Regions from separate parts of the Gordonia sp. GN26 genome, predicted to be linked through region 2. Evidence: riboswitches for the same ligand, from Rfam matches in the RefSeq annotation. Region 2 holds a riboswitch; the other holds the start of a gene.
What was found. Region 2 has a riboswitch for S-adenosylmethionine ahead of OK17_RS10320 (aminotransferase class V-fold PLP-dependent enzyme). Riboswitches for the same ligand answer to the same signal wherever they lie in the genome.
Positions count from the first base shown of each region.

Region 1: linked by a shared signal. The riboswitch ahead of OK17_RS06415 (bifunctional o-acetylhomoserine/o-acetylserine sulfhydrylase) and the one ahead of OK17_RS10320 (aminotransferase class V-fold PLP-dependent enzyme) in region 2 are both predicted to bind S-adenosylmethionine.

Region 1 is NZ_JSYC01000017.1:57,565-72,973, reverse strand. It holds gene OK17_RS06440 (serine/threonine dehydratase) at 1-134, opposite strand, end outside; gene OK17_RS06435 (bifunctional methylenetetrahydrofolate dehydrogenase/methenyltetrahydrofolate cyclohydrolase) at 190-1,095, shown strand; gene OK17_RS06430 (DUF3017 domain-containing protein) at 1,263-1,496, shown strand; gene OK17_RS06425 (Hsp70 family protein) at 1,659-3,200, shown strand; gene metX (homoserine O-acetyltransferase MetX) at 3,240-4,394, opposite strand; gene OK17_RS06415 (bifunctional o-acetylhomoserine/o-acetylserine sulfhydrylase) at 4,411-5,733, opposite strand; SAM riboswitch class IV at 5,797-5,918, opposite strand; gene OK17_RS06410 (cutinase family protein) at 6,189-8,111, shown strand; gene OK17_RS06405 (MFS transporter) at 8,201-9,475, shown strand; gene bfr (bacterioferritin) at 9,483-9,968, opposite strand; gene OK17_RS06395 ((2Fe-2S)-binding protein) at 10,076-10,258, opposite strand; gene OK17_RS06390 (exodeoxyribonuclease III) at 10,427-11,263, shown strand; gene trpS (tryptophan--tRNA ligase) at 11,312-12,346, shown strand; gene yhjD (inner membrane protein YhjD) at 12,395-13,459, shown strand; gene OK17_RS06375 (TetR/AcrR family transcriptional regulator) at 13,419-14,090, opposite strand; gene OK17_RS06370 (cytochrome P450) at 14,156-15,409, opposite strand, start outside.
Region 2 is NZ_JSYC01000037.1:47,885-63,293, forward strand. It holds gene OK17_RS10295 (ABC transporter substrate-binding protein) at 1-1,004, opposite strand, end outside; gene OK17_RS10300 (Rv0361 family membrane protein) at 1,142-1,732, shown strand; gene OK17_RS10305 (rhodanese-like domain-containing protein) at 1,729-2,142, shown strand; gene OK17_RS10310 (O-succinylhomoserine sulfhydrylase) at 2,106-3,356, shown strand; gene OK17_RS10315 (isochorismate synthase) at 3,438-4,508, opposite strand; SAM riboswitch class IV at 4,621-4,735, shown strand; gene OK17_RS10320 (aminotransferase class V-fold PLP-dependent enzyme) at 4,753-6,102, shown strand; gene OK17_RS10325 (hypothetical protein) at 6,099-6,551, shown strand; gene OK17_RS10330 (inorganic diphosphatase) at 6,714-7,226, opposite strand; gene dacB (D-alanyl-D-alanine carboxypeptidase/D-alanyl-D-alanine endopeptidase) at 7,511-8,830, shown strand; gene OK17_RS10340 (zinc-dependent metalloprotease) at 8,827-9,921, shown strand; gene tilS (tRNA lysidine(34) synthetase TilS) at 9,900-10,850, shown strand; gene OK17_RS10350 (glycine zipper family protein) at 10,879-11,598, opposite strand; gene hpt (hypoxanthine phosphoribosyltransferase) at 11,913-12,476, shown strand; gene ftsH (ATP-dependent zinc metalloprotease FtsH) at 12,656-15,067, shown strand; gene folE (GTP cyclohydrolase I FolE) at 15,078-15,409, shown strand, end outside.

The DNA.
Region 1 (15,409 bases), on a different contig from region 2:
AGGTATTCGAGTTTGAACACGACGTCCCGGGGGCCGTCGACGGTCTCGATGACAGTGCGCAGTGTCGGTGTCCGTCGCAGGAGAGGGGAGATGGTTGCCGCAGCGAGGTCGACGTCGGCCCGTGTTGCTCTCACGGCTCTGACAGTAGTGGCTCACATCGCAGTCGTCGTGGATGGAAGAATGTCGGGCGTGACCGCGATACGACTGGACGGCAAGACCACGCGCGACGAGATCTTCGCAGATCTCACCGAACGGGTGAACACACTGCGCGAGGCGGGCATCACCCCCGGTCTGGGCACAGTGCTCGTCGGCGACGACCCGGGCTCGCATTCCTATGTGAAGGGCAAGCACTCGGACTGCGCCCGCATCGGGGTCGCCTCCATCCGCAAGGATCTGCCGGCCGACGCCACCACCGAGCAGCTCAACGCGGCGATCGACGAACTGAACGCCGACCCGGCCTGCACCGGGTACATCGTGCAGCTGCCACTGCCCAAGCACCTCGACGAGAACGCGGCGCTCGAGCGGATCGATCCGCTCAAGGACGCCGACGGACTGCACCCGATCAACCTCGGTCGCCTGGTCCTGGGCAAGGAGTCGACACTCCCGTGCACGCCGCGCGGCGTCATCCATCTCCTCCGTCGCTACGACATCCCGATCGCCGGTGCCCGCGTCACCGTCGTGGGGCGCGGCGTCACCATCGGCCGGCCGATCGGCCTGCTGCTGACACGGCGTAGCGAGAACGCCACCGTCACCCTCTGCCACACCGGCACCGCCGATCTCCGGTCCGAGGTCGAGCGCGCCGACATCGTCGTCGCGGCCGCCGGCGTGCCGCATCTGATCACCAAGGACATGGTGAAGCCGGGTGCCGCGGTCATCGACGTGGGCGTCAGCCGGACCGACGACGGCCTGGTCGGCGACGTCCATCCCGACGTGTGGGAGGTCGCCGGACACGTCTCGCCGAACCCCGGCGGGGTCGGACCCCTCACGCGCGCCTTCCTGCTCGTCAACGTCGTCGAACGGGCCGAGCAGCAACTCGCCGCCCAGCAGGCCGCCACCGAAGCCGTCGCCGGCGTTGAGGGCGGCGGCACGGCGTGAGTCCGGACGAGCCGCGGGTCGGTCCGGCCGGGGCGGATCTGCCCTCGTCGGATCCGAATCGGTTGCGTCCGCCGGCCCCTGGTGACGGACATCACGACACCGCACCCGGGCCCGAGCCGGTGCAGGGGGTGCGCGCGGTTCTCGTCCAGATCCCGTACCTGCTGGTCATGCTGGGTGTCCTGGCAGCAGCGCTGCTCGTGATGTTCGATCGCTGGCGCCGAGGATCCTTCGTGTTCGGCACGGCGCTTCTCGTCGGAGCACTGCTCCGTGCGTTCATCCCGGCGTCCCAGGCGGGATTACTGCAGGTCAGAGGGAAATTGTTTGACGTCTCCGTGATGGCGACGGTCGGCGGTGTGATGCTCTGGCTCGCCACGTCGATCGACTCTTTGGGCACGGATTGATTACAATAGATACCTGAGCGTGACCTTCAGACCGAGTGGTCGCGCCTGACCAGGCAACTCTCTCTGCCGAGCACTGAGTACGACGCTGGGGCAGACGCACCGACCGCTGGAGTACGTATCACTGCAACACCGACCGATGACCATGTGAATGAAGTGACGTCGATGGGCGTGTCGGCAGGTGCCGGCATGATCCACTACGTCCTGCTGACGCGTGACGATCTCGGCCGCAGCGTGGTGGATTCCCGCGTCATCGACGTCGACCCCACCGACGGTCTCGACGGCGCGGGTCGCGTCAACGCCGGCATCGACGTCATGCTCGGCGCCGCCCGCGAGGCCGACGCCCGGGTGGGCCCGATCGGCGTGGCCGCCCGTACCGCCGCCCAACGGCGCCATCTGCGATCGCGGGGGAGCGGCCCCCGACGCCAGATCCGTCTGGTCGCCGAGGACGAGGCCGTGGTCGCCTGCCTCGCCGACACCGGCGAGATCGATCGTTTCTCCACCGCCGTCGTTGTCGACTGCGGCGACACCGGTATGTCGATCTACACCGTTGATCCGAGCAGTCGCCGGATCACCGGGCTCGAACGCTCGACGGTCCTCAGCGGACGCCGCCTCGACCGGGCCATCGCCGCGAACCTCACCGCCGACAACCCATCGCTGGGAGAGGCCGCCCGCACGCGCGCCGGACGCAGCGAACTGCTCAGCGCCTGCCGGACCGCGAAAGAAGAGATCGCCTACGGACATTCGGGAGCTGGTTCAGACGGCCCCTCGGTGGCCCTCCCCGGCGGTGCGGGACGGGTCGCGCTGACCGAGTCCCATGTCGCCAACGCGGTGGCACCGATGGTCCGCGAGGCACGCGAGGTGTTCGACCGTTACGTCGCCGAGGCGTCCGCCCGTGGCGTCATCCCGGAGGCGGTGGTCTTCGTCGGCGGTCTGGCCAATCTGCCCGCGGTCCGCGACATGGCCCGCGGCCATGACCTCGACACGGTGTGCCCGTCGACCCCGGAACTGGTCGCGGCGACCGGAGCGGCACTTCTGGCCGGCGAAACCTATTCGGGCACAACCCGGCTCGCCTTCATCGGCGGGCAGCGGCAGCGCGAGTGGTTATCGGCCACGCCGCTTGCGGCCGCGGGCGCGATCATCGCCGCGGTCCTGATCACCTTCTACGCGGTCAGCTCGTCGTTCGCCGACCGCGAGGTCCCCGAGCCGTCGTCGACGGTCGGTAGCGTCCCCGCCGTCGCCACGTCGAGCGAGAAGAGTTCGACGCCGGTGCCGACGACCCAGGCCCCGGTGACGCAGGTTCCGGATCAGCCGGTCGAGCAGACCCATGAGCAGCCCGTCCAGCCGGTGCAGCCGGAGGAGCCGCCGGCGTGGAACGAACAGCCGGGCTGGGCCACCACCGAGTTGCCGCCGACCGAGCCGTCGACCGGGACGACCAGCACGCGCACGCTGTCGCCGTTCCCGTGGCCGACGCTGCCGTTCGTGCCGGGCTCGACGCCGCCCCCGATCCCGCCGACCCTGCTGCCCAAGGAGGTCCGGCCGCGGAACACCACGCCGGCTCCGCCGCCGCTCACCCAGCCGACGCCGAACAAGTCGGCACCCAGTCAGTCGTCGGGGGCATCGCCCAGCGAAGAGACACCGCAATCCGGAGCCGTTCGGACGGCACCGCCGGCGTCGTCGAGCACCCCGGTTCCCGCTCCGCGCTGAGCGCAGGCGGCCGGTTTCCGAACCCGGGAGGGCTGGGGGTCAGGCGTCGCGGCGTGCGAGCTCGACCGTGCGCTTGAGCAGGTCGCTGATGGCGTCGAACTCGGTGAGGAAGCCGTCGTGTCCGGTGTCGGATCGCACGACCTGCAGGCCGCCGACGCAGTTGCCCAGTTCTTCGGCGAGCTCGGCCTGTAACCGCAACGGGTACAGGCGATCCGAGTCGATTCCGCCGACGATGACCGGGACCTTGCACTCGTTGAGCGCCTTCTTGATGCCGCCGCGGTTGCGGCCGACGTCGTGATGGTTGAGGACCTCGGTGAGCACTACGTAGCTGCCCGGGTCGAAGCGCTGCATCAGCTTCGACGCCTGATGTTCGAGGTAGCTCTGCACGGCGTAACGACCGCCGAGTAGCGGCTGCTCGTCGCCCTGCGGTTTGTTCTCGAACCGCTCGTCGAGCTCGGGTTCGCTGCGGTAGGACAGGTGTGCGATCTGGCGGGCGATGCCCATGCCGGTCAGCGGTGTCTGTCCGGTTCCGTGGTAGTTGCCGCCGTGCCAGGCCGGGTCGGACTTGATGGCGGCGATCTGTGTGGTCTGGATGCCGATCTGGTCGGCAGTGGCGCGGGCGCCGACGGCCAGCACCAGTGCGCTGCGGACGCGATCGGGGTACTCGATGGCCCACTCGAGCGCGCGGGCACCACCCATCGATCCGCCGAGAACTGCTCCGACACTGCGGATTCCGAGGCGGTCGAGGAGTGCGACCTCGGCGCGGACCTGGTCGAGCACGGTGATCTGCGGGAAGCGTGAACCCCACGGTCGACCGTCGGAGGCGAGGGAGCCGGGACCGGTCGATCCCTTGCACCCACCGAGCACGTTGGCCGAGATGACGCACCACTCGTCGGTGTCGATCGCCTGGCCCGGGCCGATGAGGCCGTCCCACCAGCCGGGCGTCTCGTGCTCGGCGTCGGCGGGACCGGTGACGTGGGAGTCGCCGGTGAGGGCGTGCAGGGTGAGGATGACGTTGTCGCGGGACGGCGACAACGTCCCCCAGCGCTGGAACGCCAGGGTGACGTTGTCGATCCGTTCACCGCTGTCGAGAGGCAGCGAGCCGATGCTCATGCCGACGAGCTTCCCGTCCGGGACCGATTCCCAGTCGGGCTGATCAGACGCTTGCGCGTTCAGGTCGATACTCACCGACAAAACTGCCTCACCTGTCCTATTTGGCGGCTGCGAAGCCCTGTTCGAGGTCCGCCAGGATGTCGTCGATTCCCTCGATACCCACGGCCAGGCGCACCAGGCCCGGGGTGACACCTGCGGCGAGCTGCTCCTCCGGGGTCAGCTGGCTGTGGGTGGTCGAGGCCGGATGGATGACCAGCGAACGGACGTCGCCGATGTTGGCCACATGGCTGTGCAGGGTCAGGGCGTCGACGAACTTCTTGCCCGCGTCGACACCGCCGGTGATCTCGAAGGCGATGATCGCACCCTGGCCCTTGGGGGCGAGTTCCTGGCCGCGCTGGTACCACGGCGAGGACTCGAGGCCGGCGTAGGCGACGGACTCGACCTGGGCGTGACCCTCCAGGAACTTCGCGACCTTCTGCGCGTTCGAGACGTGGCGCTCGATGCGCAGGCTCAGGGTCTCGAGGCCCTGGGCGAGCAGGAAGGCGTTGAACGGGGCGATCGCCGCACCGGTGTCGCGCAGCCACTGGACGCGGGCCTTCAGTGCGTAGGCCGGAGCGCCGAGGTCGGCGAAGACCGCACCGTGGTAGCTGGGGTCCGGGGTGGTGAAGCCGGGGAACAGGTCCTTGCCGTCGCGCTGGACGCGCCAGTCGAAGGTGCCGCCGTCGACGATCACGCCGCCGATCGCGGTGCCGTGGCCGCCGATGTACTTGGTGGCCGAGTGGACGACGACGTCGGCGCCGTGGGCCAGCGGGTTGATCAGGTACGGGGTGGCGACGGTGTTGTCGATGATCAGCGGCAGGCCGTTGCGGTGTGCGACCTCCGAGATGCCCTTGATGTCGAGGATCTCGTTGTTGGGGTTGGAGATCGACTCGCCGTACAGCGCCCGGGTGTTGTCCTTGATGGCGGCCTGCCATGACGCGGGATCCTCGGGATCCTCGACGAAGCTCACCTCGACGCCCAGCTTCGGCAGGGTGTAGTGGAAGAGGTTGTAGGTGCCGCCGTACAGACGCGGGCTCGACACCACGTGACCGCCGGTCTCGACGATGTTCAGGATCGCGTAGGTCTCGGCGGCCTGACCGGATGCGACGAGCAGTGCCGCGACGCCACCCTCCAGGGCCGCGATCCGCTGCTCGACCGCATCCTGGGTCGGGTTCATGATGCGGGTGTAGATGTTGCCCGGCTCTGCGAGACCGAAGAGGTTCGCCGCATGCTGCGTGTCGTTGAAGACGTAAGAGGTGGTCTGGTAGATCGGCAGCGCCCGGGCGTTGGTGGCTGCATCGGCAGCCTGGCCCACATGGACCTGCTTGGTCTCGAAGCTCCAGTTGTCGGCTGGATTGGTGCCTTCGTTGGCATCAGACATGACTGTTGATCACTTTCTACGGTCGGCAGGGCCAAACTCGACCCTGTTGGGGTCCGACCTTCGGACCCGCGCTTGCCGGGGCTTCGCTTCCGCGATCCCACAACCCGGTCATCACCCGGAGCACCCCACCGCGGTTGGAGGGTTGCCGATCAGCTAGCCGGGGCTTGTCGCTGATACTCATGACCTGGCGACAAGGATATAACACGGATGTGAGTGCCAGAGAACCCTCCCGGTCACGCCGAATCGAAGTCCTCGTTAGCCATCCAAAACGTGTAGTGGGTGTGTCCTCCGAGCGGGTGAAATCTCCGGATGTGCAGCGTGAATCACCTGTTCGGGATCGTTAGCAACTCTCAGCGTCCTGTCAGGTTCGCTTTCTCCCCTTAGAGTTCCGCTCACCCGGTGAAGACGCCTCTTCATCCCTGAAGCGTGTCCGGGAGTGGTGAGGAGTGGGCCTCGTGAGGGCAATGGAGCATCTCAGGTCGCGTCGGACGTCGTTTCTGATCGCAACCGCGACCGGTGTGGCGGTGGCCGCGTCCTTCGGTTTGGTCGGCGGTGCCCCGGAGGCGAAGGCGGACTCGTGCGGTGCGGGCGCGGTCGTCATCGTGGGCGGGACCAACGATCCGGAGGGCCAGCACCTCGTCGGCGTGAAACAGCGCTACACCGGGCTCGGACCCGACAACAACCTCGATCCGAACTCCCCGTACGCCGGTGAGGGTGCCTACAAGGTCATCTACGCGGACTATCCGACGACTCTGTGGCCCCTGGGTGCGACGGGCTATGACTCGAGCGTCGCGCAGGGGACCGCAGCGACCAAGTCGGCGATCGCCGGCTACCAGTCGCAGTGTCAGGGCAAGCCCGTCGTCGTGGCCGGATACTCGCAGGGCGCCCGCGTCGCCGGCGACGTGCTGTCGCAGATCGGGAACGGCACGGCCGGCGAGGTCGCCGCGATCGACGAGACAGGCGAACCGATTCTCGACGACGAGGGCAACCCGGTCATGGTGACCATCGACCCGGATGTGATCAGCGGCGAGCTGTACTCCGATCCGCGGCGCGCCGGCGACAAGACCGGGCGAGGTATTGAGCTGTCGCTGATCGGTGTGATCCCCGGTCTGACGATGTCGGGCCCGCGCGGCGCCAACGGTGCGGACGCGGGATTCGGAACGGTGTCGGATCGGGTGGTGTCGGTGTGCATCGACGGCGACCCCATCTGCGACCTACCGGACCCGCTGTACGACCCCATCGGTGCGATCGACGGCATCCTCGGATATCAGACGAAGCACTTCCTCTACCCGTGGGCGATGTATCGCGACCCCGCGTCGCAGTGGGATACGCGGCCGGTCTCGTGCAGCGGCACGGGGACCGCGACCGGGACGGTCTGCATGGTCGGGGCGAAGTCGGCGTTCGCGGAGCTGGTCCAGGGCTGGGCGAACGACATCGGGTACACGGGCGAGATCGGCGATTTCCTGTCCGGCCGTCCGACGATCGGCCTGCCGCTCGGCATCACCCTGGCCAATCTGCAGCCCGTCGTCCGGCTGGTCCAGGGCTTCCTGCCCCCGCTGCCGCAACTCGGTTACGGCGCCTACCTGCCCGATCTCTTCGTCTTCGAGGACATCCTGCAGGGCATCGTCAGTCTGTCCCCGGCACGACTCATGCGTGGTGTGACTGCTCTGGCCGACAGCGTGCGAAGCATCGTGCTGTTGCCGGTGAATTTCGTGCGCTACTGGGCGGGCGCGATCGTCGGACCGACGATCACCTCGCAGCCGAACACCCTCGCAGTGCTCGCAGACGACGATGACTCCGCGTCGGTGGCGCTGGCCCGGTTCGTCGCCACCGTCGACGATGATCCCGAGACCACTGCTCCCGAGGTCGAAGCGCCGGACCGCGGTACCGGTTCGCCTGCGGTCACCGAGGTGGCCGGCGGCTCGTCGAACAGCGACTCCTCGACGGGCGGGGACACCTCGGCGCCGGCCGTCGACCACGACAACAGCCCGGCCGGCGGTGGGGACGACACTGACGCGTCGACCGGCGGGACCGATCCGGGCGTCACGCGGTCGGAGACCGACTCGTCGGCCGGGCCGTCGTCGGATGATGGCGCCTCGGGTGCGGGTGGTCCCGACGGCGACACCGGTGATGCCGGCAGCACCGACTCGGGGACCTCGGACTCGGGGACCTCGGACTCGGGTGGTTCGGACTCGAGCGGTTCCGGCAGTGGTTCCGGCTCGGGCTCCGGAGGTTCGGACTCGAACAGTTCCGGCGGCGACAGCGGGACCGGAGGCTCGAAGTCGGGTTCCGGTGGCAGCGGCTCGGATTCCAGTGGCTCCGGCGACACCGGTGGCGGTTCGGACAGCTCCTCCGGTGGTGACTCCGGCTCGGAATAGGCGCTGCGTAACGACTCGTCGTTCGCTGTGTGAACGAACTCACCGACCCCAGGGGAATGCAGGTGGCGGAGGGCCGGTTGGCATGAGGCGTGCCTGAAGCCCCCACGACGACCGCCGGTGCACCGGACGACCTCGCCATCGATGTGCTCGACAACTCGACGTCGGACGTCGAACAGCGCCCCTCCTCGAGGATCTCGAGCCGTGCCCGCAGGCTGACCATCCTGGCGCTCGCCCTCGGCGGTTTCGGGATCGGTACCACCGAGTTCGTCGCGATGGGTCTGCTGCCGAACATCGCCGGTTCACTCGGCGTCTCCGAACCCACCGCCGGTCACGTCATCTCCGCCTACGCCCTCGGTGTGGTGGTCGGCGCTCCGCTGATCGCCGCACTCACGGCACGGATGTCGCGGCGGGTGCTGCTGATCTCCTTGATGGTGGCGTTCACCGTCGGAAACCTCGCCACCGTCCTGGCGCCGTCGTACGGGCTGCTTCTCGTGGCGCGATTCGTCGCCGGTCTCCCGCACGGCGCGTACTTCGGCGTCGCGGCGCTCGTCGCCGCGCACATGGCCGGTCCGCGGAATCGGGCCAAGGCGGTCGGGCAGGTGATGCTCGGTCTGTCGGTCGCGAACGTCGTCGGCGTACCGGCTGCGGCCTGGCTGGGGGAGACGTTCGGTTGGCGCACCGCGTTCGCGATCGTCGTCGTCATCGGCGTCGCGACCGTCGTCTCGCTGATCCGCGTGCTGCCGAGCCTGTCCGGCATGACGATCACCGACCCGCTGACCGAACTCGGCGCGCTCCGGCGATCGCAGGTGTGGTTCACCCTGGTGATCGGTGTCGTCGGCTTCGGCGGGATGTTCGCCTTTTACACGTACCTGAACTCGGCCCTCACCTCGGTGACGGGACTGCCGGTCTCGGTCGTCCCGATCGCCTTGATGCTGTACGGGCTGGGCATGGTGACCGGCAACTTCGTCGGCGGCTGGGCGGCCGACCGCAACGTCTCGACCGCGATCCTCGCCGGGTTGTCCACCAGTGCGGTAACGCTCGCCGCCTTCGCCGTACTCGCCGAGAATGCCTGGGCAGCACTTATACTCACGTATCTCGTCGCGCTGACCGGTACGACCATGATCCCCGCGCTACAGACACGCCTCATGGACGTCGCGGCCGACGCCCAGACGTTGGCCGCCGCCCTCAATCACTCGGCGCTCAACATCGCCAACGCCGCAGGTGCGTTCCTCGGGGGCGTGGTGGTCGGCGCAGGGTGGGGATTCCTGTCACCGGCGGTGATCGGCGCCGTCCTGGCAGTCGCCGGCATCGCGGTCGCGGTCGTCGCGTTCGTGACCGCGCGAACGCGCCCGGTACTCGCTTGAGGGGGCGTCAGCCGTTGGTCGGCGGCGTCGCGATCGTCTTCGACAGGTAGAGCGGTTCGCCGAGCTTGTTGATCAGCTCGAGCTGCGTCTCGAGGTAGTCGATGTGCTCTTCTTCGTCCGCGAGGATCTTCTCGAGGAGGTTCGCGCTGGTGATGTCGCCCTTCTCGCGGCACATCGCGACGCCCGGGCGCAGGCGTTCGACGACCTCGACCTCGATCGCCATGTCCGACTCGAACTGTTCGCGGATGGACTGACCGATGCGCAGCGGCAGCAGGCGCTGGTAGTTGGGCAGCGCATCGAGGAAGAGGATGCGATCGGTGAGAATTTCCGCGTGAGTCATCTCCTCGATGGACTCGGCGCGGGTCTTGGCGGCGATCTCCGTGAGACCCCAGCTCTCCTGCATCTTCGCGTGGAGGAAGTACTGGTTGATCGCGGTCAGCTCACTCGTGAGCTGCTCGTTGAGAAGAGCAATGACCTCGTCGTCGCCACGCATATGACAGCCTCCCGTTAGCCGAACACTTGTAGTGATGAAGCTAACACGGCAAAACGCCCCGCGCGCGTACTCGCGCGAGGTTGTTGCTGGAGTTGTCGGATGTCAGATCATGCAGCGCTTGTCGCGGTGGCCAGCCTTTCACTCAGGATGCTGTCGAGCTTCTCCAGACAGGTTCCGCAGCCCTCGCCCGCGCCGCAGCGGTCGCTGATGTCGTCGACGGTGTAAGCACCGGCATCGCAGTGCTCATGAACCTCGTCGACGGTGACCGCGCGGCAAATACAAACGAACATCTCGGGACCTAACCTCGTGCTGGATTAGGTAATGCTTACATACCTCTTCCGGGGTGCGCAAGGGTTGCCTTACCTCTTTTTCGTCTCATTCCGAGACGTTGTGTAGCCGTCTTCGAAGCAGTGCAGCGGGCGTCGGCGTGTCGGACCGCATCCGTAGGATGTGGCCCCGTGCCACTCTCCATCTCCACGGTCAACGTCAACGGAATCCGCGCGGCGGTCAAGCATCGTTCCGAGACCAACCGCGGCTTTCTGCCCTGGTTGGAGGACTCGTCGCTGGACGTCGTACTGCTGCAGGAGGTGCGGGCGAGCGAGAGTCTCGCCCGCGACGCCCTGGCGCCTGCGCTCGACGCCGGCTGGCATCTCACGATGAGCGAGTCGTCGGTCAAGGGGCACGCCGGTGTCGGCGTGCTGACCCGCACCGAGCCGGCCGCGGTCCGGTTCGGCTTCGGGAGTGCGGAATTCGACGACCTCGGCCGCTACCTCGAGGTTGACCTCGACTCCGACCTCGGGCCGGTGACCGCGGCCAGTCTGTACCTGCCGAAGGGCGCGGCGCGCACCGACGCCGAGAAGGACATCGCCAAGTACGAGGAGAAGGTGCGGTTCCTCGACGAGTTCGGCGCCCACCTCGGCCGGCTCGTCCGCAGCGGAAGCCACGTCGTCGTCGGTGGCGACTGGAACATCGCCCACGCCGAGGCGGACATCAAGAACTGGAAGGGCAACCTGAAGAGCCCGGGCTTCCTGCCGCATGAGCGCGCGTGGGTGGGTGGCCTCTTGGAAGCCGGCTGGCACGACGTCACCCGCGAGCTGTATCCCGGCGAGAGCGGCCCGTACTCGTGGTGGTCGTGGCGCGGCAAGGCCTTCGACAACGACTCCGGCTGGCGGATCGACTACCAGCTCACCAACCGCTCCCTCGCCGAACGTGCGGTGAAGGCGACGGTCGATAGGGCGGCTGCATACGACCTGCGCTGGTCCGATCACGCGCCGGTAGCCGTCGTCTACGAGTGAGGCGGGCACCGGCGGAAAAGGGCTTTGCGGGTCTGCGAAAATGGACCAATGAGTTCTGACGTACCCGCATCCGGCGCCGCCCGCCCCCGCGTGCTGTCGGGAATCCAGCCCACCAGCGATTCCTTCCACCTCGGCAACTATCTGGGTGCGGTTCGACAGTGGGTGGCCCTGCAGGACGATTTCGAGGCGTTCTACTTCATCCCGGACATGCATGCCATCACGGCGTCGTTCGATCCGAAGACCCTCGCCGATCGCACGCGGCTGTCGGTCGCGCAGTTGTTGGCCGTCGGCGTCGATCCCGAGCGCTCCACGATCTATGTCCAGTCGCACATCCCGGAGATCGCCGAGCTGACCTGGGTGCTGTCGTGCATCACCGGTTTCGGTGAGGCGAGCCGGATGACGCAGTTCAAGGACAAGTCGGCCAAGCAGGGCGTAGACGCCGCCGGCGTCGGCCTGTTCACCTATCCGATCCTGATGGCCGCGGACATCCTCGCGTTCCAGGTGGATCAGGTGCCGGTGGGTGAGGACCAGCGTCAGCACCTCGAACTCACCCGCGATCTCGCGCAGCGGTTCAACTCGCGGTTCGGCAAGGTCCTCAAGGTTCCCCAGGCGTACATCGTCAAGGAGTTCGCCAAGATCTACGACCTGCAGAACCCGACCGCGAAGATGAGCAAGTCCGCCGAGACCGACAAGGGTCTCATCAATCTGCTCGACGAGCCGAAGAAGTCCGCCAAGAAGATCCGTTCGGCGGTGACCGACACCGAGACCGAGATCCGCTTCGACCCGGAGAACAAGCCCGGTGTCAGTAACCTGCTGACCATCCAGTCGGCGTTGAGCGGTACCCCGGTGGACGTCCTCGTCGACAAGTACCAGGGCAAGGGATACGGCGACCTGAAGGTCGAGACCGCCGACATCCTCGCCGAGTTCGTCACCCCGCTGCGCGGTCGCGTCACCGAGTACATGGACGATCCCGCGCAGCTCGACGTGATCCTCGCGCGGGGCGCGGAGCGCGCCCGGTCGGTGGCCTCGGCGACCCTCGAGTCGGTCTATGGCAAGGTGGGTTTCCTGTCACCGAGGCGCTGACACGGTCCTGAGTCCGGCGCCCTCGGCAACCCGACGAGGAGGCGTGCGGTGAGTTCGGTGGTCGATTCGGGGAAGTCGCTTGCAACGCGGGCGAAGTCGATCTACGAGGACCGGCGCGAACGCTGGCCGTGGCTTGACCATCTACTCCGAACCGTCGATCGCTACAACGACCGTCGCGGCAATCTGTATGCCGCGAGCATCAGCTTCAACGGCATCCTCGCGCTCGTCCCGATCATCATGGTCGCGTTCGCGGTCGCCGGCTTCGTGCTGGCCCGGCAGCCGGAGATGTTGCAGACCATCCAGGACGCAGTCGTGGAGAAGATGCCGGGGCAGCTGGGCGACCAGGTCTCCGACATCATCACCTCGGCCATCGATTCCCGCACCACGGTCGGTGTGGTCGGTCTTCTCGGTGCGGCGTTCACCGGCATCGGCTGGATCTCCGGCGTCCGCGCCGGCATGACCGAGATGTGGGGAGGCCGCGTTCAACGCAACGCGGTCATGTCGAAGGTGTGGGACCTCGTGACTTTCGCCGGCCTCGGCGTGGCCTTCGCCGTGACAATGGCGATCACCGCGCTGGGCAACTCGGGTCTCACGCAGACGGTCCTGGGGTGGGTGGCTCTCGATGACGCGTCGTGGGCGCCGATCCTCGTCCGCGCGGTGTCGATCGCCGTGTCGATCCTCGCCACCTGGGCGTTGTTCACCTTCATCATGGCCCGACTCCCGTTGGTGCAGTTGCCCTTCCGCAACACCCTCAAGGCCGGTCTGATCACCGCGGTCGCATTCGAGATCGTCAAGACGGTCGGCGGCCTCTACCTCCAGTCGGTGCTGAGCAGCCCGGCGGGCGTGGCGTTCGGTCCGATCCTCGGCGTCATGGTGTTCGCCTACCTCGCATCGCGCATCGTGCTCTACGCAGCCGCCTGGTGCGCAACCGACCCGGCGAACGCCGAGTTCCAGGTCGAGGAGGACCCGGACGCGGAACTGCATCGGCCCGTGGTCATCTCACCGACCGTCGAGGTCAGTCCGACGCCGCGGCCCGCGGCACTCGCAGCCGCCGCGGGCGTTGGTGCGGGGATCAGCGTGCTGATCGGATGGTTGTCGAGTCGAGCGCGCTGAGCGGTGCCCCGGCATCGTGAGTGCCGGCCAGGATTCGGGCAAGACTGCCGCCGGACGTGAGTCCACCCAGCGCCATCGCGAACAGATCGTCGGCAAGGCGACGGTTCGCCTCGTCGCTCTGGGGTGTGAACCAGTGCTGCATCCAATTGAGGATGCCGACCAGCGACAAGGCGGCGATTCGCGGGCTCACCGGGGGATTGAACTCACCACGCCTGACTCCGTCGTCGATCAGATCTTCCAGGATGCCCATATATCTCGCATCCATCTCGGTGAACTTCCCGAACTTGTCGGACAGGTCGGTGCGTCCGATGTTGCGTAGGTACACGAACGCCGCGGGGTAGTGGTCGCTGAACACGCGTACTTGAATCCGGAAGAGCGTGCGTAGCCGTATGGTTGCCGACTGCTGGTCGTCGTTGCGTAGCTGTTCGAGGTCTGCGAGCAGTACTTCCGCCGGACGTTCCACGACCGCGAGCAGCAACTCTTCTTTGTTTTGCACGTAGTTGTAGATGCTGCCCTTGAGGATTCCCACACGCGCGGCGATGCCCTCGAGGGTTGCGCTGTCGTATCCGCGGCTCCGGAACTCCTCGGCCGCCGCCTCGACGACGTCTGTCCAACGACTCGGACGAGCCATCGTTCCTCCTGTTCCGAATCGGGCGGGGCCGCTTCGTTGTTCGGCGACCGAGCGGCAACCGATGGTTAGTGGGTCGAATCCGATCGTAGGTCGTAGCGGACGGGGCACCGCGTCATCCCGCGTGTCAGGAGAGTCGGCGCCCACGAGACCGGGTCGTCGGGATCGAGCGCCAGGCCACTGAGCCGACTGATGGCGGCCGGTACCGCGATCGAGGTCTCCAGCCTGGCCAGAGGCGCGCCCAGACAATAGTGCAGCCCGGCGCTGAAGCCGAGTTGACGGCCGGCGCGCCGCGAGGCCTGGAAGATGTCCGGGTTCTCGAACGCAGACGGGTCGCGGTTGGCACTGGACAGGAAGAGGAAGACCCGCTCGCCGGCACGCATCTGTTTGCCGCCCCACACCATGTCCTCGGTCACGAGTCGGACCACGCTTTTGGCCGGCCCGTCATACCGGAGGAGCTCGTCGACGAGCCCGTTGACCTGAGCCAGATCGGAGGGATCGACGGCGCGATGCTCTTCCGGATGGTCCAAGAGGGCCAGAATTCCGTTCCCGATGAGGTTCGTGGTGGTCTCGTGGCCGGCAAACAACAGCAGGACACCGGTGGCGATCACCTCGTCGTGGCTGAGCGAGTCGTCGTTCTCCCTGGCAGAGATCAGCATCGAGATCAGATCGTCGGACGGCGACTTCTCGTGGTCGGCGACCAGTTCAGCGAGGTAGGTGGTGAGTTCCTTCATCCCGCGTGCACCGCGCCGGTGGCGCTCGTCGTCGCCGAGACTTCCGAATACGAGCCCACTGATCTGGTCCGACCAGTCTTTGAAACGGTCACGATCCTCGCGGGGAACGCCCAGCATTTCAGCGATCACCGAGGATGTGAGCGGATAGGCGTAGTCGCCGATGAGGTCGATTCGGCTGTCGCCGCGCTCAATCGCCCGGTCGAGCAATTCAGTGGCGATCGTTTCGATTGCCGGCCGCATCCTCGATACAGAGCGCGGAGTGAACGCGCGGCTGAGAAGTCGGCGTAGTCGTGTGTGGTCCGGCGGATCCTTGAACACCATCCAGTCGTCGAGGACACCGAAAGCTTCGCGCAACAACGGGTCGGTTCCAGGCCTACTCAGAACGTTCTCGCGGTAGGGAGTGATGCGGTTCGAGGTGAAACGCGGGTCCTTGAGCGCAGCGGTTACGTCGTCGAAGGAGGTGATGAACCAGGACTTGTACCGAGCGTTCCAGTGAACGGGGTCCTGCGCACGCAGCATCGCGAAGATCGGGTACGGGTCGGCCAGCGCGGTTGGATCGAGCAGGTCGACGTTCGCGACCTCGGTTCC
Region 2 (15,409 bases):
GCGAGGGCGCCGACGGCTTCACCGGCCACCCACGGAATCGTCAGCAGGGTCGGCACCGACATCGCGCTGCCGACCTCCTGGGACAGGTAGGCGACACGTCCGGACCGCGCCACCTCGAGCCGGGTGAACGCGGGGTTCGACCGCAGCTTGTCGTTCGAGCCCTCCCAGTCGACGGCCACGACGACGTCGGCCGCGTCGAGCCGGTCGAGGCTCTCGGCAGGCAGTTCGCCGTAGAAGCCGCTGGTGATCGCATCTCGCAGCGCGGTCGGGAAGGTGAGACCGTAGCCGGCGACGGTCTGCGCGCGGCCGTCTTCGGGGCCGTACACCGAGACCCCGCCGGTCGGGCTCGCGGTCACCACGACGGCGGTCTTGCCGGCGAACTGCGGGTTCTTCGCCCGGATGCCCGCGAGGAAGGACTCGGTCTCGCCGACCTTGCGCCGGGCGAGGTCGGGTTGCCCGATCGCGGTGCCGATCTGGATGGTCTGCACAGTCCACGGCACCTGCCAGGGCTTGTACTGGGCGGGCCGGAGGATGGTGGGTGCGGTCTTGCTGAGCAGGTCGAACTGGTCGCGGGTGGGGTCGGCGCCGACGGCGGTGATCAGATCCGGGCTCGTGGCGAGCGCCTTGGGGATCTCGTTCCCGAGGGCCGCGGAGGTGTTGGAGAGAACCACCGGTTGCGAGTCGCCGATCAGCTCGGCGTTCCACGGCGCCTTCGCCTGGTCGGGATCGGCGAACGGGGCGATCGTCGTCGGCATGACGCCGAGGGCAAGCAGCGTGTCGCCGTCGCCGACCCCCAGTGCGGCGATCCGCTGTGGGGCTTTCTCCACGACCGCCGGTGCGTAGACCTGCTGCAGTGTCACCGGGATCGCGCCCGCCTCCGGGGCGGGGACCCGTGCCGAATCGTCGGCGACACCCTCGTCCGGGGCCGAACAGGAGGTCACCACCAGAGCTGCCGCGACCAGCGCGAGCAGGAGTCCGGACAGTCGGTGGGTGTGCAGACGCATGAGAGTCCTCGCCGGTCGACGGAAGCAGTGAGGTCCACCTTACTTACGGATCACCAGACCCCTGCCCGGCTTTTCGGTACGGGAGGCCGGAGAAGCCGGACGGAGGTCACACCAGGACTGTCGTTACACTTCGCGCCATGGCCAAAGCTGCAGGCGGGGGCCCCGACAAGCCCTCCGGTAAGGGCGCCGCACCCCGGAACATCTCGCGGGGTGCCGCGTCCCCGAAGAAGCCTGCCCTCGGCAAGGCCGGGTCGGATGACGACGTGGACGCCGCTCTCGTCGAAGAGTCTCCGCCGAACTGGAAGAACGCGTGGCCGTTCTTCGTCGCGGCTGGTGTGGTCGCGCTCTTCGTGCTGGGCATCGTCCTCTCGAACATCTCGCGTCCGCCCGAGGACCGCGTCAGCGACGACGCGCTGGTCCAGTACGCGATCAACGACCAGTACACGGCCCGCAACGGTCCGAACTATGCCGAGTACCGTGCGAACACCTGCGATGCGGACCTGAACAAGGTCGACTTCGTCTCCGAGGCCCGGTTCCTCGCCGAGAACCAGGCGTCCCTCGACGAGAACGGCCCCATCGAGATCCCCGAGATCACCGACCTGGTGGTCGACGGTGACCGGGCGACCGCGCAGGTCCATTGGCACTATAAGAACACTCCCGATGACAAGAAGGTCGTGGACACGACCGTGGTGCGCGAGAACGGCGAATGGAAGGTGTGCTCCTCATGACCTATGCCGGCGACCTGACCCCGCGGGAAGCGTGGGAAAAGCTCGAGAACAACCCCGACGCGGTCCTCGTCGACTGTCGGACGCAGGCCGAATGGTCCTTCGTCGGCGTCCCCGACCTCGAGATACTGGGCAAGCGCACGATCTTCGCCGAGTGGACGACGTTCCCCGAGGGCCGTCGCAACGAGCAGTTCGTCGAACAGCTGCGCGGCGCCGGGGTCACCGATGACCACGAGGTCATCTTCCTCTGCCGTTCGGGGCACCGCTCGATCGGTGCGGCCGAGGCGGCCACCGCCGACGGGATCGGCAAGGCCTACAACGTGGTCGACGGGTTCGAGGGTGCCCTCGACGAGAACGACCATCGAGGTGCGTCGGGATGGCGCGCCGAAAACCTGCCGTGGAGGCAATCGTGAGTCCTGATCTGTCCGTGGGTTATGAACTGCCGGAAGGTCTTTCGCCCGACACCATCGCCGTGCGCGGTGGCCTCGCCCGCTCCGGCTTCTACGAGACCGCCGAGGCGCTGTACCTGACCAGCGGATACGTCTACGACTCCGCCGAGGCCGCCGAGCGTGCCTTCACCGGCGAGGACCAGCGATTCGTCTACTCCCGCTACGGCAACCCGACGGTCCACATGTTCCAGGAGCGACTGCGGCAGCTCGAAGGTGCCGAGGCCTGCTTCGCAACCGCCAGCGGTATGGCCGCGGTGTTCGTGGCGCTCGGTGCGCTGCTCAAGGCCGGCGACCGGCTCGTCGCCGCCCGCAGCCTGTTCGGCTCGTGCTTCGTGGTGTGCAACGAGATCCTGCCGCGCTGGGGTGTCGAGACCGAGTTCGTCGACGGCGAAGACCTCGAACAGTGGGAGCGGGCGCTGTCCAAGCCCACCACCGCGGTCTTCTTCGAGACCCCCTCGAATCCGATGCAGACCCTCGTCGACGTCGCCAAGGTGTCCGAGCTCGCGCATGCCGCGGGCGCGAAGGTGGTGTTGGACAACGTCTTCGCCACCCCGCTGCTGCAGCGCGGCCTGGATCTCGGCGCCGACGTCATCGTCTACTCCGGCACCAAGCACATCGACGGTCAGGGGCGCGTCATGGGCGGTGCCGTCCTCGGCACCAAGGAGTACATCGACGGCCCGGTGCAGCAGCTGATGCGCCACACCGGTCCGGCGTTGAGCCCGTTCAACGCCTGGACGCTGGTCAAGGGCCTCGAGACGCTGCGCCTGCGCGTCGACGCCTCGGTGTCCTCGGCCCTGCGCATCGCGGAGTTCCTGGAATCCGACCCCCGCGTCCGCTGGGTGAAATACCCGTTCCTGCAGTCGCATCCGCAGTTCGAGCTGGCCAAGAGCCAGATGTCCGGTGGCGGCACCGTGGTGACCTTCGAGCTCAACGACCACGACGGCATCGACGGCAAGAAGCGCGCCTTCGAGGTCCTCAACGCGCTGAAGGTCATCGACATCTCCAACAACCTCGGTGACTCCAAGTCGCTCATCACCCACCCGGCCACCACCACGCATCGCGCGATGGGGCCCGAGGGACGGGCAGCGATCGGTCTGAGCGACTCGGTCGTCCGCCTCTCGGTTGGCCTCGAGGGCATCGACGACCTGCTTGCGGACCTGGATCAGGCGCTCGGCTGACGGGTAAACCCACCCTTTTTCGGCAGAGCCACCACCCCTTGGGGTGCTGGGTTTGCCGAAAAATGGTGGGTTCACACAGCGCTAGGGCAGCTCCGCGATCCCCAGCGCGTTCAGCACGGTCCGCAGCTTGAACGCGGTCTCCTCCAGTTCCGCTTGCGGGTCGGAGTGTTCGACGATGCCGCCGCCCGCCCAGGTGCGCAGGCTCCGACCATCGGCGGCGAGTTCGGCACAGCGGATGGTCACCATCCACTCGCCATCGCCGGCAGCGTCGCACCAGCCGACCGCGCCGGCGTAGAAACCGCGGTCGCCCTCGACGTCCCGGATGATCTGTGCGGCAACATCACTCGGGGTTCCGCACACCGCGGGAGTGGGGCCGAGGAGCAGCGCGAGATCGAGGGCGGTGGTCGCCGGGTCGCGGAGTGTTGCGCGGATCGGGGTGGCCAGGTGCCAGACCTCGCCGGTGGACTCGAGCTTCGGCTCCGACGGCGCGTCGATGTCGTCGCAGAGAAGTCCCAGGCGTTCGCGCAGGTGGTCGACGACGAAGGCGTGTTCCGCGAGATCCTTTGCCGAAGCGAGCAATTCGTCGGCGGTGGCACGGTCTACGGCGGGGTCGGCGGACCGCGCCGCCGAACCCGCGTACGGGTGACAGGTCACCGTCGAACCCGACTTACGGAGCAGGACCTCGGGACTCGCGCCGACCAGCCACGTTCCCGAACCCGTTGCGGCGCCGACGTCCACACCGAAAGCGTTGTGTCCGGCGTTGCCGCCGGCCAGGGCGTCGATGAACTCGCCCGGCCGGACCTGCTCGTCGAGCACGAGATCGATGCTGCGCGCGAGCACCACCTTCCCGACGTCGCCCGCGACGATGCGCTTGACCGCGTGCGCGACGCGTTCGCGGTGCTCGTCGGCGTCGGGGTGGAGCACGGTCGAGATCGGGCGTCGCGACAGCGGGCCGGTCCCGGGCAGCGGTGCCTCATCGGTCCGGAGTCGTTCGGGGGCGACCAGGGCCGCCGGGTCGCGCACATCGAAGGGGATCGCGCCGGTCAGCGACGCGACCTCGCCCGCACGCAGCGCTGCGGACGCCTCGTCGACGTCGGTGAACGACCGGACGACCCCTTCGCCCCGCACGGTGCCGTGCGGACGCGACAACACGAAGACCTCACTCGATGACACGACAGCCAGGGTACAGGTAAGCCTGTCCTAACTATGAATCACGGTGAATCTAAATTGACACCCTTCTCCGGGATCCGCGAGGCTTGTCGCAGGTCATGAGTGCCAGTGACAAGCCCCGGCTCGCTGGTCGGCAACCCTCCTCCACGGTGGGGTGCTCCGGGTGACGACCTGGCTGCGTTCGAACCCGAATGCGGCAAGTGTGGATTCTCGAGGAGTTCTTGTCATGACTGCTGTGCTCTCGGCACCCGTCACCACCGTCCGCCCGATTCGCGCCGCAGTGTCCGCGATCCCGCACCGGGCGCCCGTCATCCCCGCGCTCGCACCGGTCGTCGGTGCGGATGCTCAGGTTCCCGTTGCCGCCGGACACAGCGTCGGCTACGCCAATCTCGACTACGCGGCTAGCGCCCCTGCGCTGGCGTGGGTTGCCGCGCAGGTCGCCGGTGCCCTCGGCGAGTACGCGAGCGTCCACCGCGGTGCAGGTCACCTCTCGCAGGTCACCACCCGTCGCTACGAGGCCGCCCGCGAGACCGTGCGCGAGTTCGTCCGCGGCCGCGTCGACGACACCGTCGTCTTCACCCGCAACACCACCGACGCGATCAACCTCGCCGCCCACATCACGCCCGGCGACGTCGTGGTCCTCGACATCGAGCACCACGCCAACCTGCTGCCGTGGTGCGCACCCAAGGACGGCCGGAACCGGGCTCGCGTGGTGACCGCCTGCGACACGATCGAGGACACCCTCGTCGCGATCGAGGCCGAACTCGCCTCGAAGCCGGCGTCGCTGCTCGCGGTGACCGCCGCGTCGAACGTCACCGGCGAGGTCCTCCCGATCGGCAGGCTGGCGTCGATCGCCCACCGTCACGGGGCTCGCATCCTGGTCGACGCGGCGCAGCTCGTCGCGCACCGCCCCATCTCGATCGTCAGCCACGGCATCGACTATCTGGCCTTCTCCGGTCACAAGGCGTACGCGCCGTTCGGTGCCGGCGTCCTGATCGGACGGTCCGACTGGTTCGACGCCGCCGACCCGTACCTCGCCGGCGGGGGAGCGACCGCCGACGTCGAGCTGGACGGTGAGGAGAGCTCGGCCGGGACCACCTGGCACACCGGCGCCGCCCGCCACGAGGCCGGCTCGCCGAACGTGCTCGGCGCCGTGTCGATCGCCGAGGCGTGCACCGCACTGGCCGACCTGGGTCCCGAGGCCATCGGCCTCCACGAACTCCGGCTCTGTGAACGGCTCGACGCCGGTCTCGCCCGCATCGACGGCGTGCGTCCGCTGCAGATCTTCTCCGACTCGACCGACCGCGTCGGCATCGCCGGCTTCACCGTCGACGGCCTCGCACCGCGGGCCGTGGCCGAATACCTGAGCAGCGAGCACGGAATCGGTGTGCGGGACGGCAAGTTCTGCGCCCACCCACTGCTCAAGCGACTCGGTCATCCCGAAGGTGCCGTCCGCGCGAGCTTCGGTGCGGGCACCACCTCCGACGACATCGACCGCCTGCTCGACGCACTCGGCGCGCTCGGCGCCACCACGACCACCACCCGACCAGCACTCGACGAGGGGCACCCCGCATGACCATCCAACTCGACACTCCGCGCAACGCCGCCACCATCGGCCGTCCCGGCTTCCGGGTCGCCATCGCGGGAGACGCGGTCGCCCAGACCTTCCCGATCGTCGTGCGCCGCGAGACCCTGCGCGATGCCCAGCGGGCGCGCTCGCTGCTGCGGGCCGGCACCCATGACCAGGCGAACTTCGTCGTCGCCCTCGAGGTCGAGGTGGCCATCGCACCGCACGCGGCGTCGGCACGCGCCGCCGTCGCGCAGGCCGGAGGCGCCACCGACAACGCGGAGACCATCCGCTACGTCGGCACGGCCCACGGCCTGATCACGCTGCTGCGCGACATCTACGCCGCCGAGGTCGCCGACGCGGTGATCCTGGTCCCGGTCGACGGTTCGGCCACCGACCGTCGAATCCGCGAGCAGGTGCTCCCGGTCTTCGCGGACGTGCGCCACCGGGTCGCCTAGGTTTCGGGCCAGACCGAACGCAGAATCGCCGCCGCCGGCCACGATCGCCTTCTGTACGTGGCGATGTGGCCGGAGGCGGCGATTGTGGTTCACCCCGTTAGAACACGAACCGCCGACGACAGCGTGTGTCGTCGGCGGTCGTGAATGACTGCTCGGGTGGCGTCAGCCGCGCGAGGGCTCGTTGGCGTCGTGCGGGTGAGCAGCGAGGCGGTCGATGGCCTCCTGGGCGACCTTCTCGGCAGCTTCCCGGCCGACCCAACCGCCGGGCTGGACCTCCTTGCCGGGCTCGAGATCCTTGTAGTGCTCGAAGAAGTGCGAGATCGGGCCCAGCTCGTACTCCGACACGTCGGAGATGTCCTTGATGTGGTCCCAGCGCACGTCACCGGCGGGCACGCACAGCAGCTTGTCGTCGCCGCCGGCCTCGTCGGTCATCGTGTACATGCCGACGATGCGGGCGCGCACGATGATGCCGGGGAAGACCGACTCGGGCAGCAGGACCATCGCGTCGAGCGGGTCGCCGTCCTCGCCGAGGGTGCCGTCGATGTAGCCGTAGTCGGCCGGGTAGCCCATCGAGGTGTACAGGTAGCGGTCGAGGTAGACCTTCCCCGTCTCGTGGTCGACCTCGTACTTGTTTCGGCCACCTTTGGGGATCTCGATGGTCACATCGAATTCCACTGTTCCTCCTGGCAGTTGCGGATCGGGGGTGTGATCGCCGGACGGCCCAGATGGCCGCGCGTCGCAACAACGATACTGTTAGTCCGACGACCTCGGACTTCGTACCCCCGCAGTGCGCGGGTGTATCAGACCCCGGGTCGCTCATATCCGACATTTCGGTCAGTGCAGTATCGGTAACGCAATGCGAGAGATCCGGAGGCTTCGTGGGCGCAACCACCAGACCCGCAGGTCGTGATGGCAGACCCCGCAGTCGCAAACTCCTCTGGTGGACGATCGTCGCCGTCGTGATCCTCGCGCTGGCGTCGACCGCTGCGGTCGTCGTGGCTCTCCGCCTGGACACGGAAGCCGAGCTGCCGCCGGGGATACCGCCGCAGCCCGCCGCGATCTCCCCCGACCCGCAGATCGACCCGGTCGCCGCCACCGCACCGGCCCCGACGCCCGCCGGGGTGTCCCGCGCGATCGCCCCCGCACTGCGGAATCCGGCGCTCGGTGTCCTGAGCGGCATGATCTCCGACTCGCTGACCGGCGAGGTCCTGTGGTCGCGCAACCCCGGTCGTCCGCGCATCCCCGCGTCGAACGACAAGGTGCTCTCGGCCGCGGCCTTCCTCGAGGCCATGCCGCACGACGCGCGCCTCACCACGACGGTCGTCGCGGGGTCGAACGGGCAGGTGATCCTCAAGGGGGCCGGCGATCCGACCCTGTCGGCGCAGCCGGCCGATGCCGACACCTTCTACAGCGAGCCCGCCCGCATCGCAGACCTCGCCGAACAGATCAAGCAGGCCGGCATCCCGGTCACCTCGGTCGCGGTGGACCTCAGCGCCTTCTCGGGCCCGACGATGGACCGAACCTGGGACCGTCGGGACATCCAGGGCGGTGACATCGCGCCGATCGAGTCGCTGATGGTCGACGGCGCACGCCTCGAACCGCTCGACGAATACTCACCGCGTTCCGCGACGCCCGGGATCATGGCCGGTGAGGCGCTGGCCGCAGCGCTCGGCGTCGACGCGCCGGTGACCGAGGCGTCCGCACCCGCCGGCGACCGCGTCGTGGCGAAGGTCGAGTCCGCGCCGCTGGTGACCCGGGTCAACGACATGCTCCGCTACAGCGACAACGTGCTGGCCGAGACGCTGTCGGTCGAACTGTCGGTGCATCGCGGCGGCCCCGCGACCCTCGCCGCCGGCGTCGACGCGATCGAGCAGGTCCTGTCGACCACCTTCCCCGACCAGTGGACGGGCACCACGCTGGCCGACGCGTCGGGCATCTCCTACGCCAATCGCACGACGCCGGCACTGCTCGACGCGGTGATGACCGCGGCCAGCGGACCCTCGAACCCCAAGCTGCGACCGATGCTCGACGGTCTGCCGATCGCCGCCGGTACGGGCACCCTCGCCGACCGTTTCCCGGTCGCCACGACACCCGGTGCCGGATGGGTGCGCGCGAAGACCGGAACACTCACCGGCGTCAGTTCGTTGACGGGCATAGTCCAAACGATCGATGGCCGCGTGCTGTCGTTCGCCCTCATGTCCGGCGGCACCTCGCCGGCGGACGCGAGACCCGCCCTGGACGCCGTGGTGGGTCAACTCAGAGAGTGCGGGTGCCGATGAGCATGTCAGGAACCGACAGCAAGGTCGCGGTCGAGCCGGCGGGAGACGACACCCGTCTGAGTATCGGGTCGCAGATCGACTGGCCGCTCGCCGCGTCGACCGCGAAACGGCTCGTCCGACCGGGTCCCAAGACCACGGCCTACACCTATGAGGCCGCGCAGGCCGAGCTCGCCGACGCGGCGACGCGTGCGGAGGCACCGGTCCGCGAGGTCACCGGTCTCGCCGACGGACTCCGCATCCCGACGACCCGAATCCTCGACCGGCCGGGGTGGATCGACGCGGCCTCCGTGTCGATGCGATCGATGCTGGGATCAGAGGCCGGTCTCGAGATGGCCTCGTCCGGCCTCGCCGCCAAGTTCGGCGGGGTGCAGGCCGGCGGTCTGCTCGCCTTCCTCTCCACGGCCATCCTCGGTCAGTACGATCCGTTCACGCCGGACCCTGAGACCGGTGAACCCGGCGTGCTGATGGTCGTGACACCCAACATCATCAACGTCGAACGCCAGCTCAAGGTCGTGCCGTCGGACTTCCGTCTGTGGGTGTGCCTGCACGAGGTCACGCACCGCGTGCAGTTCTCGGCCAACCCGTGGCTGCGCGACTACATGCAGGACAACGTCGCCGTGCTCACCTCCGAGACCGGTGAGTCGACCACCGAGATCGTCACGCGGATGACCAAAGCGCTCAAGAGCTCCGAACCCCGTGAGAAGGGCATCATCGGCGCGATGCAGCTGTTGCAGAGCCCCGAGCAGTTCGACGCCTTCCAGCGGATGATGGTCCTCGGCACGCTGCTCGAGGGTCACGCCGACCACGTGATGGACGCCGTCGGCCCGGCGCACGTCCCGTCCGTCGCCCGCATCCGAACCGCTTTCGACAAGCGTCGCAAGGCACCGCAGAACCCGGTGCAGCGCATCATCCGCGCCCTCATCGGCATGGACGCCAAGATCGCGCAGTACGTCCGGGGCAAGGCCTTCGTCGACGAGGTGGTCGAGACCGTCGGGATGGAGCGGTTCAACACGGTGTGGACCTCGCCCGAGACGATGCCGCTTCCGGACGAGATCGACACGCCGCAGGCATGGATTCGACGCGTGCTGTGACGCGGGTGGTCGCGGACTTCGCGACCACCGTTCTCGACGACCCGCATGCCTCCGTCTGCGTCGGGCTCTCCGGCGGGGCGGACTCGCTCGCACTGACGGCGACGGCTGTTCGCGCGGGACTCGACGTCACCGCGCTGGTCGTCGACCACGGTCTCCAGGAGGGTTCCGCAGGCGTCGCGGCGCGGGCCGCCGACACGGCACGTGAACTCGGTGCCGAAGCCCGGGTGCTCGAGGTGAGGGTCGGGACCCGCGGCGGTCTCGAAGCAGCGGCCCGCGAGGCGCGGTACGCCGCGCTCGACGCCGCCCGGGGCGGCCGACCTGTGCTGCTCGCGCACACCGCCGACGATCAGGCGGAGACGGTGCTTCTCGGACTCGCACGCGGCTCGGGGGCACGATCCATCGCGGGTATGCGCGCATGGAAGGCGCCATGGGGCCGGCCGTTGCTGCGCGTACGTCGGACGCAGACGCTGGCCGTGTGCACCGAACTCGGGCTCGCCGCGCACCACGACCCGCACAACCGTGATCCCCGGTTCACCAGGGTGCGGTTGCGTGCGGAGGTGTTGCCATTGCTCGACGATGTGGTCCGCGGCGGCGTCGTGGACGCGCTGGGCCGGACCGCAGCGGCGCTCCAGGACGACAACGACGCCCTCGACGCCTGGGCGGGGGCGGTGTGGGGGAGCGCCCGCACTGTCGACGGACTGGAGATCGAACCGCTCCGGGACGTGCCGAGGGCGGTGCGGACCAGGGTGATCCGTCGCTGGCTGCTCGACGTCGGGGCCACCGAGCCGACGCATCGCGTGATCGCCGCGGTCGACCAGCTCGTCGGTGAGAACGGGGGCGCGCAGGTGGCGATCGGCGGGGACCCGGGTGTGCGGACCGTCGTGGAACGTAGTGGTCAAACGCTGACGGTCCGCCTCACCGAGAGGTGAGACGGACCGTCAGGAAAAGGTCTGCGACCTACTTCTTGGGTGCCTTGAACGGCGAGTTGATCGTCTGGAAGTACTGGAGGCCGGCACCGATCAGGGTGCCACCACCGCCAAGTGCGAGGCCGACGATGCCGCCGACCGCGGCGGCAGGCGCGACGCCGACGAGACAGCCGACGACTGCGGCGGTGATTCCGACGATGCAACCGATGAGACCACCGACGATCGCGCCGACAATCGTGCCGACCAAAGACGACACCGTGGTGCCCGCACTGAGCTGCTGCTGGAAGCGGGTCAGCGCCTGGTCGTCCCGCTCCTGGCGCGTGGTCGGTGCGGCGACCTGGTGCCGCGCGCTGTCGCGCAGGGTCTTGACCTCCGCCGCGTTGACCTGCACGGAACGAGCGTTGTTACGCGACGGAATGAGCGTCACCTTGTTGCCGGCCTGACGCGCGTCGATCGGGAACTGGCGATCCTCCATGCGGTATGCGAGAGGCATACGGAACACTTCCGCGCCACCGAAATTACGAATGGTCAGCGTGCCGTTTTCAGTGCTGGCCGAGGCATTGTGCAGGGTGAGGGTCAGCGACGACTGATTCCAGTTGGCGTCGTAGGTCGCCGGCCCGAACTGCTTAGGAGCAGCCTGTGCGGTGCCGGCGAGTGCCGTGATCACCACGGCGGCAAGGGAAATGGCAACGGCGACCAGTGTGCGCGTGGATTTGCGCGACAAGGCCCCGTCCTGTCGTTCAGTTGACATGAAGGAATTCTTTCCATGAAGGGGAGTTCCCCGAGGGGGGGAATAGGGAACTGGGGTAGATCATATTCACAGGTCGAAATACCCCTGCTACCCACGTTGCTTGCGGGTTGACCAACATTCACAAACCCGGCGTAACAATTGTGAAGAAAAGTTTCACAAGTGGCCGATGTTAAAGTTCGTTATCTGACTGTTATACATGCAAACAACCTCGATGGCAAATTCGTCCAAACGGTCCAATCTCTACTCGTGAGTAATTTCTGACCGCCGTCCCACCCGTCGGCCATGTGACCCGCGAAACATGACAAGCTGTAAAGGTGCAGTCCGCTGACCCCTATGCCGCTGACATCGACGCTGTTCTGATCACCGAGGAACAGATCAAGCAGCGCACCGTCGAACTCGCCCGATCCGTCGCCTCCCGGTACACCGACATCGAGGACGATCTGGTCCTGATCGGAGTGCTCAAGGGAGCGGTCATGTTCATGACCGATTTCGCGCGCGCCCTTCCGATCCCGTCCCAGCTGGAGTTCATGGCGGTGTCGAGCTACGGCTCGTCGACCTCCTCGTCCGGCGTCGTGCGGATCCTCAAGGACCTCGACCGCGACATCGAGGGCCGCGACGTCCTGATCGTCGAGGACATCATCGACTCGGGCCTCACCTTGTCGTGGCTGATGAAGAACCTCGCCACCCGTTCGCCCCGCAGCCTCGAGGTCTGCACCCTGCTCCGCAAGCCCGAGGCCGTCCGGTCGCCGGTGCGCGTCGCCGACGTCGGCTTCGACATCCCGAACGAGTTCGTCGTCGGTTACGGACTCGACTACGCCGAGCGCTACCGGGACCTGCCCTACATCGGGCGCCTCAAGCCCGCGGTCTACAGCAGCTGATCCGCGACCCCGAACCCGCCATGACCTGCGCGCCGTGCCGGTGATCATGCGGCGGGAACGGTTTCACCAGCGTGATCGTTGACCGGTAGCCTCAATGTGTACGTCGATGGGAAGGACATGGGAACGGAGTGGGCGCCGGGACTCGATCCCGCACGCCGGTCGAACCCCCACCAACTGGCATGAACCGTAAGACAGTCTTCCGCAACCTCGCCATCCTGGCGCTCGTCCTGCTCGCCCTGTGGGGCTGGAGCGTGATGAGCGACTCCGACCGCGAGTACCGGGGCGTCGACACCTCCGTCGCGCTGGAGCAGCTGAACAAGAAGAACACCAAGTTCATCAGCATCGACGACCGCGAGCAGCAGCTGCGCATCGAGCTCAACTCGCCGATCAAGGTCGACGACGCCGACGCGGACAAGATCAGCACCAAGTACCCGGCCCAGGCCGGTGAACAGATCTTCGACGCGGTCCAGGAGACCGGCACCAAGTACACGACGAACGTCAACGAGCAGTCGGTGCTCTGGCAGATCCTCATCTTCGTTCTGCCGATGATCCTGCTGTTCGGTCTGTTCTTCTTCGTGATGAGCCGCATGCAGGGCGGTGGCCGCGGCGGCGTCATGGGCTTCGGCAAGTCGAAGGCCAAGCAGCTCTCCAAGGACATGCCGAAGACGACCTTCGCCGATGTCGCCGGTGCCGACGAGGCCGTCGAGGAGCTCTACGAGATCAAGGACTTCCTCCAGAACCCGGCCCGCTACCAGGCCCTGGGCGCGAAGATCCCGCGCGGCGTGCTGCTGTTCGGCCCGCCCGGAACCGGTAAGACCCTGTTGGCGCGTGCGGTCGCCGGTGAGGCCGGGGTCCCGTTCTTCACCATCTCCGGCTCCGACTTCGTCGAGATGTTCGTCGGCGTCGGTGCATCCCGCGTGCGAGACCTGTTCGAGCAGGCCAAGAACAACAGTCCGTGCATCATCTTCGTCGACGAGATCGACGCCGTCGGCCGCCAGCGCGGTGCGGGCCTCGGCGGTGGCCACGACGAGCGCGAGCAGACGCTGAACCAGCTGCTCGTCGAGATGGACGGCTTCGGCGACCGGTCGGGCGTCATCCTGATCGCGGCGACCAACCGTCCCGACATCCTCGACCCGGCACTACTGCGCCCCGGGCGCTTCGACCGTCAGATCCCGGTCGGCAACCCCGACATGGCCGGGCGCCGCGCCATCCTCAAGGTGCACGCCAAGGGCAAGCCGATCGACTCGAGTGCCGACCTCGACGGTCTCGCCAAGCGCACGCCGGGCATGTCCGGCGCCGACCTGGCCAACGTCGTCAACGAGGCCGCCCTGCTCACCGCGCGTGAGAACAAGCAGACCATCACCGGCGAAGCACTCGAGGAAGCCGTCGACCGGGTCATCGGCGGACCGCGTCGCAAGAGCCGGATCATCAGCGAGCACGAACGCAAGGTCGTGGCGTACCACGAGGGCGGACACACCCTGGCCGCGTGGGCGATGCCCGATCTGGACCCGATCTACAAGGTGACGATCCTCGCCCGCGGACGAACCGGCGGTCACGCGCTCGCCGTGCCCGAGCAGGACAAGGACCTGATGACGCGGTCGGAGATGATCGCGCGTCTGGTGATGGCCATGGGTGGCCGCGCCGCCGAGGAACTCGTCTTCCACGAGCCGACCACCGGGGCGTCGTCGGACATCGACCAGGCCACCAAGATCGCCCGCGCGATGGTCACCGAATACGGCATGAGCGCGAAGCTGGGTGCCGTGCGGTACGGCCAGGACCAGGGCGACCCGTTCCTGGGCCGTTCGATGGGTGCCCAGTCGGCCTACTCGGCCGAGATCGCCAGCGAGATCGACGACGAGGTCCGTCGACTCATCGAGGCGGCGCACACGGAGGCGTGGGCCATCCTCACCGAGTACCGCGACACCCTCGACGTGCTCGCGACCCAGCTCCTCGAGAAGGAGACGTTGACCCGCAAGGATCTGGAGAAGATCTTCTCCGACGTCGTCAAGCGTCCGCGGATCACCGCGTTCAACGACTTCGGCGAGCGCACCCCGAGCGACAAGCCGCCGGTGAAGACGCCGGGCGAGCTCGCCATCGAGCGCGGCGAGCCGTGGCCCCCGCCGGAGGCGGCGAAGATCCCCGAGCCCGTCGGTGCGGGCTACCCGGGCGGCTCGCAGGTTCCGGGTCAGGTTCCGAACTACCCGCCGGTCTATCCCGAGCCGGGTGCACAGGGCGGACCGGTTCCGCCGACGGGGAATCCGACTCCCCAGAACCCGAACCCGCAATACCCGAGTCCCCAGTACCCGGAGCACCAGCAGTACCCGGGTGGCCAGAACCCGGCTCCTGCTCATCCGAATCCGCAGTACCCCAACCCGGGTCAGTCGGCTCCGCCGCCCGGTGGTCCGTACACGGGCGGTACCCGCCCGGATTACGGTGCGCCGCGCGACTGGTCGGCACCGGGATGGCCGCCGGAGCAACCCTCGACCGATCGTCCCGCCTCCAACGGGACCAACGGCTGGGGCCGGCACGGCGACAACGGGAATGCCCGGCCGGACAGTGCCGGTGAGGGTGATGACGGGCGAAGCTCGTAAGGTTTGACGCATGACGATCAGCGAGGGGCGCGACACCGTGGTGAACGGACACCCGGCGGAGTTCGATCAAGCACGTGCCGAGGCCGCGGTCCGCGAGCTGTTGCTGGCGGTCGGCGAAGACCCCGACCGTGAAGGTCTGCTCCGGACGCCCACCCGCGTGGCCAACGCCTACCGCGAGATGTTCGCCGGGCTGTACACCGACCCCGACGAGGTTCTCGCCACCACCTTCGACGAAGACCACGACGAGCTCGTGCTGGTGAAGGACATCCCGATGTACTCCACCTGCGAGCACCATCTGGTGTCCTTCCACGGTGTCGCGCACGTCGGCTACATCCCCGGGGA